2 regions of the Fictibacillus sp. b24 genome follow, and region 2 is predicted to be linked to the other one. Evidence: a T-box and tRNA genes for the amino acid it is inferred to sense, from the RefSeq annotation. Region 2 holds a T-box; the other holds one or more tRNA genes.
The links. The T-box of region 2 lies ahead of alaS (alanine--tRNA ligase). A T-box ahead of a tRNA ligase gene usually reads a tRNA of that ligase, here a tRNA-Ala.
Positions count from the first base shown of each region.

Region 1: it encodes a tRNA-Ala, which carries the amino acid that the T-box ahead of alaS (alanine--tRNA ligase) is inferred to sense. The anticodon was not compared.

Region 1 is NZ_JAUCES010000005.1:3,735,548-3,742,698, reverse strand. It holds gene QUF49_RS19625 (vWA domain-containing protein) at 1-40, shown strand, start outside; gene QUF49_RS19620 (hypothetical protein) at 52-1,035, shown strand; gene QUF49_RS19615 (nicotinate phosphoribosyltransferase) at 1,134-2,567, shown strand; rRNA gene QUF49_RS19610 (16S ribosomal RNA) at 2,875-4,424, shown strand; tRNA gene QUF49_RS19605 (tRNA-Ile) at 4,513-4,589, shown strand; tRNA gene QUF49_RS19600 (tRNA-Ala) at 4,616-4,691, shown strand; rRNA gene QUF49_RS19595 (23S ribosomal RNA) at 4,823-7,151, shown strand, end outside.
Region 2 is NZ_JAUCES010000005.1:1,407,182-1,414,332, forward strand. It holds gene recD2 (SF1B family DNA helicase RecD2) at 1-23, shown strand, start outside; gene QUF49_RS07120 (hypothetical protein) at 172-369, shown strand; gene QUF49_RS07125 (DUF3918 domain-containing protein) at 402-581, shown strand; gene QUF49_RS07130 (AI-2E family transporter) at 657-1,721, shown strand; T-box leader at 1,749-1,968, shown strand; gene alaS (alanine--tRNA ligase) at 2,044-4,680, shown strand; gene QUF49_RS07140 (IreB family regulatory phosphoprotein) at 4,759-5,034, shown strand; gene ruvX (Holliday junction resolvase RuvX) at 5,034-5,453, shown strand; gene QUF49_RS07150 (DUF1292 domain-containing protein) at 5,476-5,775, shown strand; gene mltG (endolytic transglycosylase MltG) at 5,899-7,035, shown strand.

The DNA.
Region 1 (7,151 bases), 2.3 Mb from region 2:
ATTAATAGATGAAAACGCAGAAAATGCCAGAGTAGAATAGGGGGCTGTATCTTGAATAAACTGAAGTTTTTAGCAATGGCTATAAGTATAGGGATAATTGTCACTGGGTGCAGTAGCAACGAATCAGCTAGTAATAAAGAAGTTCAAAAACAGGAGAGTAAAAGAGATAAAGAATCTGTCAAAGTTACAGATAAAAAAGCCCAAGCTCCTAAAGACCAGGGTGATTATGAAGTATGGTACGAAGGAGAAGCCGATCGTAAAGGGAAACTGATAACGGTTAAAGGGCAAACAAACCTCATTCCGGAATCCAATCTATTAATAGTGATGGATAGTGTGGAAGATACCCTTATTGGTGGTACAGATAAAGTGCAGGTTAAAGATGATGGTACTTTTGAAACCGAACTAAAAATTCCAAAAAGCTCAGAAGGTTTAATAGAAGTAAAAATAAAGTTTGATCCTCATACGGATAATCAACCGATTAAAGATCATTATGGCGAGAATGGTGAAAAGCTTAAAGGGCCGTTTATTAGATTAAATGAAGAATCAGAAATGCAGCGTAATATAACGCTTTTAACATTAGAAATCCCTCAGGATGAATCAAACGCATCCGCTAAAATAGAGAAGCCTGAGTGGGACAAGCCTGAAGATTACGGCTCTCCAACAGTACGAATAGATGAACCGGACATTCAAAAGGATGATAAATATCTCTATATAGAAGGGAAATCAAATTTGTTAGAGGGGACGAGATTAAAAGGGAGCTTGGATATCCCTAATTATATTGTCTCCGGATTAGCGGATGTGGCTGATGTTAACCCAGACGGATCATACAAATTAGTCATTGAAAAACCTTCAAGCATAAACAAATTAAAGGATATTAAGGAATACGAAGTGGTTCTTAATGTCGATCCTTCCTTTAGTCAGTGGAAATCAAACTTAGAAACTTACGGCGTAAATGGCGAGAAGTTTCTAGGTGATTATGTTGTCGACCGTAATGGAAAAAAAGAGATTGAAAAGCGGCTTTCAATCTCAGAATAATTAGTTGCCCGATGACTTCTTGGTTACCGGGCTTTTTAATATGTTTAACAACTGTACAATTAGAGAAAAATGAAACAAGAGAAAGGCGGGATTCATACATGAGCTATGAAGATTTAGCATTACATACAGATAAGTATCAGATTAATATGATGTACGCCCATTGGAAAAATGGAACGCATAATAACATTCGAGTATTTGAAGCCTTTTTCCGAAAAAATCCGTTTAAGAGCGGGTACGCCGTTTTTGCGGGGCTAGAGCGAATTATTCGCTATTTGGAGCACCTTCATTTTACTGAGGAAGACATCGAATACTTAAGAACACAAGAAGAGCAATATGAGGAAGATTTTTTGGGGGAATTAAAAAACTTCAACTTTACAGGTGAGCTATTCTCTGTAAAAGAAGGAACAGTTGTTTTTCCGAATGAGCCGTTGATCCGTATTAAGTGCCGGGTGTTTGAAGCACATCTTTTAGAGACAGCCCTTCTAAATTTCATGAACTACCAAACTCTGATTGCTACGAAAGCTGCCCGGATTCGTCATGTAACCCCGGATGATCAATTGATGGAGTTTGGAACACGTCGTGCTCAGGAAGCAGATGCAGCGATTTGGGGTGCACGTGCTGCATACATTGCTGGTTTTGATGCAACTTCAAACATGCGTGCTGGTAAGCTCTTCGGAATTCCTACGAAAGGAACACATGCGCATGCTTGGGTTCAAGACCACGATACGGAAGAGGAAGCTTTCGAACGGTTCGCTGAGGCACTGCCTGATCAAAGTATTTTGCTAGTGGATACGTATAATACTTTAAAAAGCGGAGTACCTAACGCAATAAAGGTCGGCTTAAAGATGAAGGAAGCGGGTAAATCGCTAAAAGGCATCCGGTTGGACAGCGGTGATTTGGCTTATCTTTCAATCCAGGCACGCAAAATGTTAGATAAAGCGGGTCTTACCGATGTAGTAATCGTAGCAAGCAATGACTTAGATGACGATGTGATTACAGACTTAAAGGCACAAGGTGCTAAAATCACATCATGGGGAGTTGGAACACAGCTAATTACAGCAGCCGACCAGCCTGCACTTGGCGGTGTTTACAAAGTGGTAGCAAAATATGAAGATGGAGAGTACGTTCCAACCATTAAGATTTCATCTAATGTAGAGAAAATAACTACACCTGGCTATAAAAAGGTATACCGTATTATTAATGCGAAAGGAAAAGCGGAAGCAGATTACATCGCAATGGATGATGAGGTGCTTCCTGAAAAAGATATTAAGCTTTTCGATCCGGTGCACACCTATAAAAGCAAGATCGTGTCTTCTTTTACAGCAGAAGAACTGCTTCAGCCTGTTTATATAGAAGGAAAACTTGTATATGAGCTTCCTAAATTAGAAGAAATCCGCCGTTATCATCAGGAACAGCTTCAATTGTTCTGGCCTCAGCATTTAAGGAGACTGAATCCGCAAGAATACTATGTCGATCTTTCTGTAGACGTGTGGAGAACGAAAAACGACCTTTTAGAGAAGTATTCTTTATAAGTAATGAGCCTCTTTTCGACATGAAAAGAGGTTTTTTAATAAAATCTTTAAAAAAGCGTTGACGGTCGGCCATATCGCTGATATAGTAATAAACGTTGTTGCTTTTCTTACATAACTTCGACAAAAACAAACATAAACTTTTAAAAAAGTTGTTGCTTCGCAAGAAGATATGTGTTAAGATAGTTTTTGTCGCTGCTTTAAGAGAGTGACGCGATAAAGAAAAAAGTTCTTTGAAAACTGAACAAAAGAAATAGGTAAGGAATTAAATTTAATTCCGTCAGTTTTAAAATCGAGCAAGACAAACACTTTTATGGAGAGTTTGATCCTGGCTCAGGATGAACGCTGGCGGCGTGCCTAATACATGCAAGTCGAGCGAATGAAGAGGAGCTTGCTCCTCTGATTTAGCGGCGGACGGGTGAGTAACACGTGGGTAATCTGCCTGTAAGACGGGGATAACTCCGGGAAACCGGGGCTAATACCGGATAACAAGAGAAGAAGCATTTCTTCTTTTTGAAAGTCGGTTTCGGCTGACACTTACAGATGAGCCCGCGGCGCATTAGCTAGTTGGTGAGGTAACGGCTCACCAAGGCGACGATGCGTAGCCGACCTGAGAGGGTGATCGGCCACACTGGGACTGAGACACGGCCCAGACTCCTACGGGAGGCAGCAGTAGGGAATCTTCGGCAATGGGCGAAAGCCTGACCGAGCAACGCCGCGTGAGCGATGAAGGCCTTCGGGTCGTAAAGCTCTGTTGTTAGAGAAGAACAAGTACGAGAGTAACTGCTCGTACCTTGACGGTACCTAACCAGAAAGCCACGGCTAACTACGTGCCAGCAGCCGCGGTAATACGTAGGTGGCAAGCGTTATCCGGAATTATTGGGCGTAAAGCGCGCGCAGGCGGTCTCTTAAGTCTGATGTGAAAGCCCACGGCTCAACCGTGGAGGGTCATTGGAAACTGGGAGACTTGAGTGCAGGAGAGAAAAGTGGAATTCCACGTGTAGCGGTGAAATGCGTAGAGATGTGGAGGAACACCAGTGGCGAAGGCGGCTTTTTGGCCTGTAACTGACGCTGAGGCGCGAAAGCGTGGGGAGCAAACAGGATTAGATACCCTGGTAGTCCACGCCGTAAACGATGAGTGCTAGGTGTTGGGGGGTTCCACCCTCAGTGCTGAAGTTAACACATTAAGCACTCCGCCTGGGGAGTACGACCGCAAGGTTGAAACTCAAAGGAATTGACGGGGGCCCGCACAAGCAGTGGAGCATGTGGTTTAATTCGAAGCAACGCGAAGAACCTTACCAGGTCTTGACATCCTTTGACCACTCTAGAGATAGAGCTTTCCCCTTCGGGGGACAAAGTGACAGGTGGTGCATGGTTGTCGTCAGCTCGTGTCGTGAGATGTTGGGTTAAGTCCCGCAACGAGCGCAACCCTTGACCTTAGTTGCCAGCATTCAGTTGGGCACTCTAAGGTGACTGCCGGTGACAAACCGGAGGAAGGTGGGGATGACGTCAAATCATCATGCCCCTTATGACCTGGGCTACACACGTGCTACAATGGATGATACAAAGGGTTGCGAAGCCGCGAGGCCAAGCCAATCCCAAAAAGTCATTCTCAGTTCGGATTGTAGGCTGCAACTCGCCTACATGAAGCCGGAATTGCTAGTAATCGCGGATCAGCATGCCGCGGTGAATACGTTCCCGGGCCTTGTACACACCGCCCGTCACACCACGAGAGTTTGTAACACCCGAAGTCGGTGGGGTAACCCTTTTGGGAGCCAGCCGCCGAAGGTGGGACAGATGATTGGGGTGAAGTCGTAACAAGGTAGCCGTATCGGAAGGTGCGGCTGGATCACCTCCTTTCTATGGAGATTATGAAACAGCTTCGACTGTTTCGTAAGTACACCTATTCTTCTTTTGTTCAGTTTTGAAGGAACTTAACTTCCTTTAGGGGCCTATAGCTCAGCTGGTTAGAGCGCACGCCTGATAAGCGTGAGGTCGATGGTTCGAGTCCATTTAGGCCCACCATTTTCATAATTTCATTATCCCATTAAGGGGCTTTAGCTCAGCTGGGAGAGCGCCTGCCTTGCACGCAGGAGGTCAGCGGTTCGATCCCGCTAAGCTCCACCATTGCACATCTTACGATGATGCATTTTTAAATTGTGTTCTTTGAAAACTAGATATCGACATCCAAACAATATGCAAGGCAGATAGATATTTATCTGCGCCAAGCAAGATCTTGATGTGTAAACATCATATAAGGTTAAGCTAGAAAGGGCGCACGGTGGATGCCTTGGCACTAGGAGCCGAAGAAGGACGGGACGAACACCGATATGCCTCGGGGAGCTGTAAGTAAGCATTGATCCGGGGATTTCCGAATGGGGGAACCCACCATCCGTAATGGGATGGTATCCATATCTGAATACATAGGGTATGAGAAGGCAGACCCGGGGAACTGAAACATCTAAGTACCCGGAGGAAGAGAAAGCAAATGCGATTTCCTGAGTAGCGGCGAGCGAAACGGAAACAGCCCAAACCAGAGGGCTTGCCCTCTGGGGTTGTAGGACACTCTACATGGAGTTACAAAGGAACGAAGTAGGTGAAGCGGTCTGGAAAGGCCAGCCAAAGAAGGTAACAGCCCTGTAGCTGAAACTTCGTTCTCTCCTGAGTGGATCCTGAGTACGGCGGGACACGTGAAACCCCGTCGGAATCCGGGAGGACCATCTCCCAAGGCTAAATACTCCCTAGTGACCGATAGTGAACCAGTACCGTGAGGGAAAGGTGAAAAGCACCCCGGAAGGGGAGTGAAATAGATCCTGAAACCGTGTGCCTACAAGTAGTCGGAGCCCATTAACGGGTGACGGCGTGCCTTTTGTAGAATGAACCGGCGAGTTACGATCCCGTGCAAGGTTAAGTTGATAAGACGGAGCCGCAGCGAAAGCGAGTCTGAATAGGGCGACATAGTACGTGGTCGTAGACCCGAAACCGTGTGATCTACCCATGTCCAGGGTGAAGTTCAGGTAACACTGAATGGAGGCCCGAACCCACGCACGTTGAAAAGTGCGGGGATGAGGTGTGGGTAGGGGTGAAATGCCAATCGAACACGGAGATAGCTGGTTCTCCCCGAAATAGCTTTAGGGCTAGCCTCGCGGCAAGATTCCTGGAGGTAGAGCACTGATTGGACTAGGGGCCCCCACAGGGTTACCGAATTCAGTCAAACTCCGAATGCCAGAGAATTATCCGCGGGAGTCAGACTGCGAGTGATAAGATCCGTAGTCAAAAGGGAAACAGCCCAGACCATCAGCTAAGGTCCCAAAGTATACGTTAAGTGGCAAAGGATGTGGAGTTGCCCAGACAACCAGGATGTTGGCTTAGAAGCAGCCACCATTTAAAGAGTGCGTAATAGCTCACTGGTCGAGTGACTCTGCGCCGAAAATGTAACGGGGCTAAACGTATCACCGAAGCTATGGCTTGTACCGTATGGTACAGGGGTAGGGGAGCGTTCGAAGTGCAGCGAAGTCAGACCGGAAGGACTGGTGGAGCGCTTTGAAGTGAGAATGCCGGTATGAGTAGCGAAAGACAAGTGAGAATCTTGTCCATCGAAAGCCTAAGGTTTCCTGAGGAAGGCTCGTCCGCTCAGGGTTAGTCGGGGCCTAAGCCGAGGCTGAAAAGCGTAGGCGATGGATAACAGGTTGATATTCCTGTACCACCTCCTTTCCGTTTGAACAATGGGGGGACGCAGTAAGGTAGGGTGAGCGCACTGATGGAATAGTGCGTCTAAGCAGTTAGGCTGTTGGGTAGGCAAATCCGCCCAACGTGAAGGCTGAGCTGTGATGGCGAGGGAAATTTTAGTACCGAAGTCCCTGATCCTACACTGCCAAGAAAAGCCTCTAGTGAGGAAAGAGGTGCCCGTACCGCAAACCGACACAGGTAGGCGAGGAGAGAATCCTAAGATGATCGGGAGAACTCTCGTTAAGGAACTCGGCAAAATGACCCCGTAACTTCGGGAGAAGGGGTGCTCTGATAGGGTTTATCGCCCGAGAGAGCCGCAGTGAATAGATCCAAGCGACTGTTTAGCAAAAACACAGGTCTCTGCGAAACCGCAAGGTGAAGTATAGGGGCTGACACCTGCCCGGTGCTGGAAGGTTAAGAGGAGGGGTTATCCTTACGGAGAAGCTCTGAATTGAAGCCCCAGTAAACGGCGGCCGTAACTATAACGGTCCTAAGGTAGCGAAATTCCTTGTCGGGTAAGTTCCGACCCGCACGAAAGGTGTAACGACTTGGATACTGTCTCAACGAGAGACCCGGTGAAATTATAGTACCTGTGAAGATGCAGGTTACCCGCGACAGGACGGAAAGACCCCATGGAGCTTTACTGCAGCTTGATATTGGATTTTGGTACAGCTTGTACAGGATAGGTAGGAGCCTGAGAAGCCGGAGCGCCAGCTTCGGTGGAGGCGTCGGTGGGATACTACCCTGGCTGTATTGAAATTCTAACCTTGAACCGTGATCCGGTTCGGAGACAGTGTCAGGCGGGCAGTTTGACTGGGGCGGTCGCCTCCTAAACAGTAACGGAGGCGCCCAAAGGTT
Region 2 (7,151 bases):
CCCTTCTAAACGAAACAAACTAGAAATGTTCGGGAGATGTAATATGTCATCTCGTCGGACATTTCTTTTTTATTTCTATGAGTCATGATTCTTCAAAACCAATAATTGCGTATATTTTCTCTGTATTCGGGACACCCTTGTAAAAGTAAAATTTTAAAGGAGCGAGAGCAAGTGGAATGTCCGAACTGCAGTAGAAAAGATATTGGGAAAATCGGTGTAAACCAGTATTATTGCTGGAACTGTTTTATTGAGCTTTCCATTGTTAAAGGAAGACTGTCCCTTCATCAAGTGGAAGAAGACGGCTCTCTAACTTCACTAGATGATTTATTTGAAGATCAAGATCTGACTTATAGAGAAAGCACATCATAATTGTAAAAACTCTAATGTCGAGGTGATACAGCATGAGCAGGACGATGAGTTCTCTTTTCGCACTTGGTATTGGAGCGGCAACATATGCGATGAGAAACAAGAGGATGTCTAGAATGTCTAAAATGAACTACAATTTTTCCGATATCGGTGATCTTTGGACATCAAGACGGGTAAAAAGAATCCGCAAAAGAGTCGCAAAAGCTATTTATTAAAGTACGTAAGCCCCGTCTCAAACAAGGACGGGGTTTTTTAAAGAAAAGGGTGAGTGTATGACAAGAGACAGTAGAATGAAGTGGGTTTACAGACTGACCCTTTCTTTATTATTGTTTTTATGTTTGTTTCTTTTAATGAAACTTTACCCTCTGTACGAACCATTATGGAAAGCTATAAAAGGAATATTCCTGCCCTTTTTTCTAGCTGCTCTTATTACATATCTGCTGCATCCTGTCGTTGAATACGTGCATGAAAAAGGGCTGCCTCGATTTGTTGCGATCTTAAGCATCTATCTCTTGTTCTTTGGAGGATTAGGGTACGCAGCTGTTAAAGGGTTTCCTTATTTTATTGTGCAGATGAAACAGCTGTTAGAAAATGTGCCTGCCCTTGCAGAAGATTACAAAGACCTTTTATATAAAGTTGATAAAGGAACTTCGGCACTTCCACATTCTGTTCATTTAAAAATCGAAAATTACATTGGGAAAATGGAGACTAACGCTCAAAATATTTTGACCAATGCAATCTTTTCTTTGCGGAAAATTGTAGATTACTTCTTTGTGATTATCGTTGTTCCATTTTTAGTGTTTTATTTTCTAAATGATTTTGAGAAACTAAAAAAAGCACTTTGGTTTATTACGCCAAGAAAATACCGAAATGAAGGCAAGAACTTGATAAAAGATATCGATCAATCCCTTGGAGGGTATATAAGAGGGCAGTTATTTGTTGGAGCCATTTTAGGGGCAGCAGCGATGGTAGCTCTGTGGTTTGTGGGTATGCCATATCCCATCCTATTAGGTCTTGTTATTGCGATAACAGACATCATTCCGTACTTCGGTCCGATCTTAGGTGCCATTCCAGTCATCCTGATTGCCTTAACGATATCTTGGAAGATGGTCTGGATAACTGTTGGAATCATGCTTGTTTTACAGTTCATCGAAGGCAATATTTTAGGCCCTTTTATCGTAGGACGAAATCTTCATATCCATCCCGTTTTTATTATCTTTTCTCTATTGCTTGGAGGAGAGCTTGCAGGAGTGCCCGGAATGATTCTTGCCGTTCCTATTTTTAGTGTGATTAAAGTGGTTGTCATTCATATTAGGGAACATCGGCTCAGACATCCGATTGACAAGTCAGAATAAATAAACGTATACTAACGCTAGAAGATAAAAAAATCGCTGAAAGAGATAAGTACGTTTTAGACCTTCCAAAAGAGAGAAACATCCACCGGCTGAAAGATGTTTTAGGAAGAAGGAAAACGGAAAGCTACTCTGGAGTGCAGAAGAAAAATCTGCCGTTATGCCGCGTTAAGGCTTAATCAAGGTGATATGCTTTCAAATGCATATAACCAGGGTGGTACCGCGTGAATTCAAAACTCTCGTCCCTGTTTTTTTACAGGGATGGGAGTTTTTTTGTTTTATCTAACTCTTATCGATCTAAAAAAGTAAAAGGAGAATGAATACCATGAAAAATTTGACTTCAGCTCAAGTCAGACAAATGTTTCTTGATTTTTTCCAGGAAAAGGGCCACCGTGTGGAGCCGAGTGCATCACTTGTTCCACATGAAGATCCAACATTACTTTGGATTAACAGTGGTGTTGCGACACTTAAAAAATACTTTGATGGCCGGGTAATTCCTGAGAATCCTCGTATTACAAACGCGCAAAAATCCATTCGTACGAACGATATCGAGAATGTAGGTATAACAGCAAGACATCATACGTTCTTTGAGATGCTTGGAAATTTCTCTATCGGTGATTATTTCAAAGTAGAAGCAATCCTTTGGGCATGGGAGTTTTTAACGAGTGAAGATTGGATCGGCTTTGATCCTGAAAAGCTTTCCGTAACAATTCACCCTGAGGATGATGAAGCGTTTGACATTTGGACGAAGCAAGTGGGATTGCCAGAAGAGCGCATCATTCGTTTAGAGGGGAACTTCTGGGATATCGGTGAGGGCCCTAGTGGACCAAACACTGAGATCTTCTATGACCGCGGTGAATCTTATGGTAACGATACATCTGATCCTGAACTATATCCAGGCGGTGAGAACGATCGATATCTTGAAGTGTGGAACCTTGTGTTTTCCCAGTTCAACCACAATCCAGATGGAACGTACACGCCGCTTCCTAAGAAAAACATTGATACAGGAATGGGCCTTGAAAGAATGGTTTCTGTTATTCAAGATACAAAAACAAACTTTGAGACCGACCTTTTCATGCCGATCATCAAGGAAACAGAGAAACTTTCAGATACGTCTTACGGTTTAAATACAGAAACAGATACGGCGTTTAAAGTTATCGCAGACCACGTACGTACAGTTAGTTTTGCGATTGGTGACAGCGCACTTCCTTCGAATGAAGGAAGAGGATATATCCTTCGACGATTGATCAGAAGAGCTATCCGTTTTGCAAAAAAGATCAATATTAATAAACCGTTCATGTACGAATTAGTGCCGACAGTTGCTGATATCATGGTTGATTTTTATCCGGAAGTAAAAGAGAAAGTTCCTTTTATCCAAAAAGTCGTGAAGACAGAAGAAGAAAGATTCCATGAAACGATCAATGAAGGTCTTGCTATCTTAGAAGACGTAATGGCTAAAGAGAAGGCTGAAGGAAAATCTGTTATCTCTGGAAAAGACGCATTTAAACTATATGATACGTTTGGTTTTCCGTTCGAGCTTACTCAAGAGTATGTAGCTGAAAATGGAATGGATGTCGATTTAGAAGGTTTTGAAAATGAGATGAAAGCACAGCGTGAACGTGCACGTGCTGCAAGGCAAGAAGTGGACAGCATGCAAGTACAAGGCGGAGTACTTTCTGACATTACAGTAAAAAGTGAATTCTCTGGGTATGATCACTTATCAGGAGAAGCTAAAATTCTTGAAGTCCTTCAAAACGGTGAGCGTGTTGCAATGGTAGCAGCAGGAGAAGAAGCTCAAGTTATATTGGATGTTACACCTTTCTACGCAGAAAGCGGTGGTCAGATAGCTGACCAAGGTACCATTACAGGTAAAGAACTGGAACTTAAAGTAAAAGATGTTCAAAAGGCTCCAAACGGACAAAACCTTCACACGGTAGTCGTTAACAAAGGTGTTCTTGAAAATAACATAGAAGTTACGGTTCAGGTTGATCCAGAAACTCGTGCAAAAATTGTTAAGAATCATACCGCTACACATCTGCTTCATCAAGCATTAAAAGATGTATTAGGAACGCATGTTAACCAAGCAGGATCACTTGTTCAAGAAGGACGTCTGCGATTTGACTTTACACATTTCGGAAGTATTTCTCCAGAAGAGCTTGAAAAGATCGAGGAGATTGTTAATGAAAAGGTTTGGGCTAACATTCCTGTAGATAAGATGGTTAAAAACATCAATGAAGCAAAGGCTATGGGAGCAATGGCTTTATTTGGCGAAAAATATGGTGAGACTGTTCGTGTTGTAAAAGTGGGAGACTATAGCTTAGAACTTTGCGGTGGGTGCCACGTGAACAATACGGCAGAGATCGGATTGTTTAAGATCGTTTCAGAATCAGGAATTGGAGCGGGAACTCGCCGTATTGAAGCTGTTACAGGAGAAAATGCATACCGCCTGATGAACGGTCAAGTTCAACTCTTGAAAGACACAGCTTCAAAATTAAAAACAAACTTAAAAGATGTTCCTCAGCGTATTGATGCACTAAACGAACAGATTCGTGAACTGCAAAAAGAAAAAGAATCTCTTGCTGCGAAAATTGGAAACATGGAAGCAGGCAGTCTTGTTGATGAAGTTCAGACAATTAATGGCGTTTCTGTAATCGCGAAGAAAGTTAACGGTATGGATATGAACGGACTTCGCACAATTGTGGATGACTTAAAGAATAAACTCCAAAGCGGAGTTGTCATTTTAGGGGCAGAAAATGCTGGAAAAGTGAATATTGTAGCTGGAGTGACAAAAGATTTAGTATCAAAAGGGTACCATGCGGGTAATCTTGTAAAAGAAGTTGCAGTTCGCTGCGGCGGAGGCGGCGGAGGCCGTCCTGATATGGCTCAAGCAGGCGGAAAAGATCCAGAAAAGCTGCAAGAAGGAATAGATTCTGCAGTTGAAATGATTAAAACGGTTTCCTAAGCTTTCCTCTTTCATGTACAATAGAGATAGAAACTAATTTGTCCCATAAGGGAGATCTTCAGAAAGAGGTGTTCGCTAGTGAGTTCCATGGACAAAACGATGAAGTTTAACTTCAACGAAGATGATGCTTATAAAACGAATGTTGAAACTGTCCTGTTTTCTGTTTATGACGCCCTGCAGGATAAAGGATACAACCCGATTAATCAAATCGTAGGTTATTTGCTCTCAGGCGATCCAGCTTATATTCCTCGTCATAATGATGCGAGAAGTATGATCAGAAAACTTGAGCGAGACGAGCTTATTGAAGAGCTTGTTAAATCGTATCTCTCAACTCAAAAAGAAGGAAGCCGTTAATGACAAAAACTCTTGGACTGGATGTCGGAACGAAGACGATAGGTGTTGCTGTTTCAGATGCACTGGGATGGACAGCACAAGGAGTCGAAACGATCCGGCGCCGTCCTAATCAACCTGAACAAGACTATGAACGAATTCAAGAGCTGATTAAGCTTCATGATATCAGCAAAATTGTGGTCGGCCTTCCTAAAAATATGAACGGTTCGATCGGTCCCAGCGGCGAGGCTTGTCAAAACTTTGCCAAAGATATTGAAAACCTTACAGGTATTTCGGTTATCCTATGGGATGAAAGACTAACAACTATGGCTGCTGAAAGAACTTTGATTTCAGCTGACGTAAGCAGGAAGAAACGAAAGCTAGTGATCGATAAGCTTGCTGCTTCGATCATTCTGCAAGGTTATTTGGACAGCCAACAATAAGAAAAGTAGAGGTGAGCCAATCATGGCTAAAGAAGAACGCGAACGCATTATTATTCCTGACGAAAACGGTGACGAAAATCTATTTGAAGTATTATTCAAATTTGATGTTGACCAAACAGGTAAATCATACATGGTAACAATTCCTGTAGCTGATTCGGAAGATGACGATACAGATGAAGTAGAAGTTTTTCCTTTCCGTTATGAAGAAAAGGGAGAAGAAGAGGATGATCTAGCATTGTTCCCTCTGGAGACAGACGAAGAATGGGATATGATCGAAGAAATGTTAAATACATTCCAAGATGACGAGTTCGAAACTGAATAATATTGGTTAAGAGATAGGAAGATGGTTATGATACCATCTTCCTTTTTTTATTCCAATTTACGGCCAATCTCGACAATTTCTGCTAGCAAACGTATAATTAAACAGGTGGAAGGGGGAAACACAATGTTACATCTCCAGTCATCTGGGAATTACATAAATGAAAATAAAAGTAAAAAACGGACAAAAACCATCGTACTATCCATTCTCGCTCTCTTTTTGGCAATCATCATGGCAACGGCGGCAGGAGCGTATTTTTATTTTACTAAAAATACTGGCCCTCTAGACGCTGATAACAAAAAGAACATGACGATTGAAATTCCAATTGGCTCAACTTCTGCAGACATTGGGAAAGAACTAGAAGATAAAGGTATCATTAACAGCGGTGACTTTTTCAGACTCTACACTCGAGTTAAGGGAGAAGGGAACTTCCAAGCAGGCATCTATGAACTGTCACCTTCGATGAGTCTTTCAGAAGTGATTTCTGCACTTAAAGAAGGAAAGCTGTTCAAAAAACCTGAACTTACGCTTACCATCCCGGAAGGATATAACGTCCCACAGATTGCAGGATTAATCAGCAAGGCTACAGGGTACGATCAAGCTGATATCTTAAAGAAGATGACTGATAAAACCTATCTGAACGAGCTGAAGCAAAAATATCCTTTATTGCCGGATGAAATAACGAAAGAAGGACTTTATTATCCACTTGAAGGGTTCTTATTCCCTGCAACTTATGATTTTGAAGTTAAAAAACCCGAAATAACTGATATTATCGACAAGATGGTTGAACAATCATTTATTATCTTAAAAAAACATGAAGCTGAAATTAAAAATAGCGGATATTCACTTTTTGAAGTGATCACGCTTTCCTCTCTTATCGAAGAAGAGTCTCAACGTGATGAGGATCGAAAAAAAATCGCAGGGGTATTTTATAATCGTATCAGTAAAGATATGAAATTAGATTCTGATCCAACCGTTAAATATGCAAGGAAAGATTTCGATGTACAAGTTTTATACGAACATCTTGAGTTTGATTCTCCTTATAATACTTACAGGTATAAAGGGATTCCAATCGGTCCGATCACCTCTCCAGGTGAAAAGGCGATCGAAGCTGCATTAAATCCAGTTAAGATGGAAGAACTCTTTTTCTACGCAAGGCCTAATGGTGAAGTGATCTACACGAAAACCTTAAGTGAACATAATGCGGTATATAAAAAATACAGAGATGAATGGAAAGTTTGGCAGGAAAAAGATAAACAATAACTTTTAAGAGAGTACGTTTACGCGTATTCTCTTTCTGTTTTTTTAAAAGTCCTTTTTCGTATTCTCTTTGTTGTTTTTGAAAGTAGTTGGTTTCCGTTTCAGGTGCTCGCTTTCCG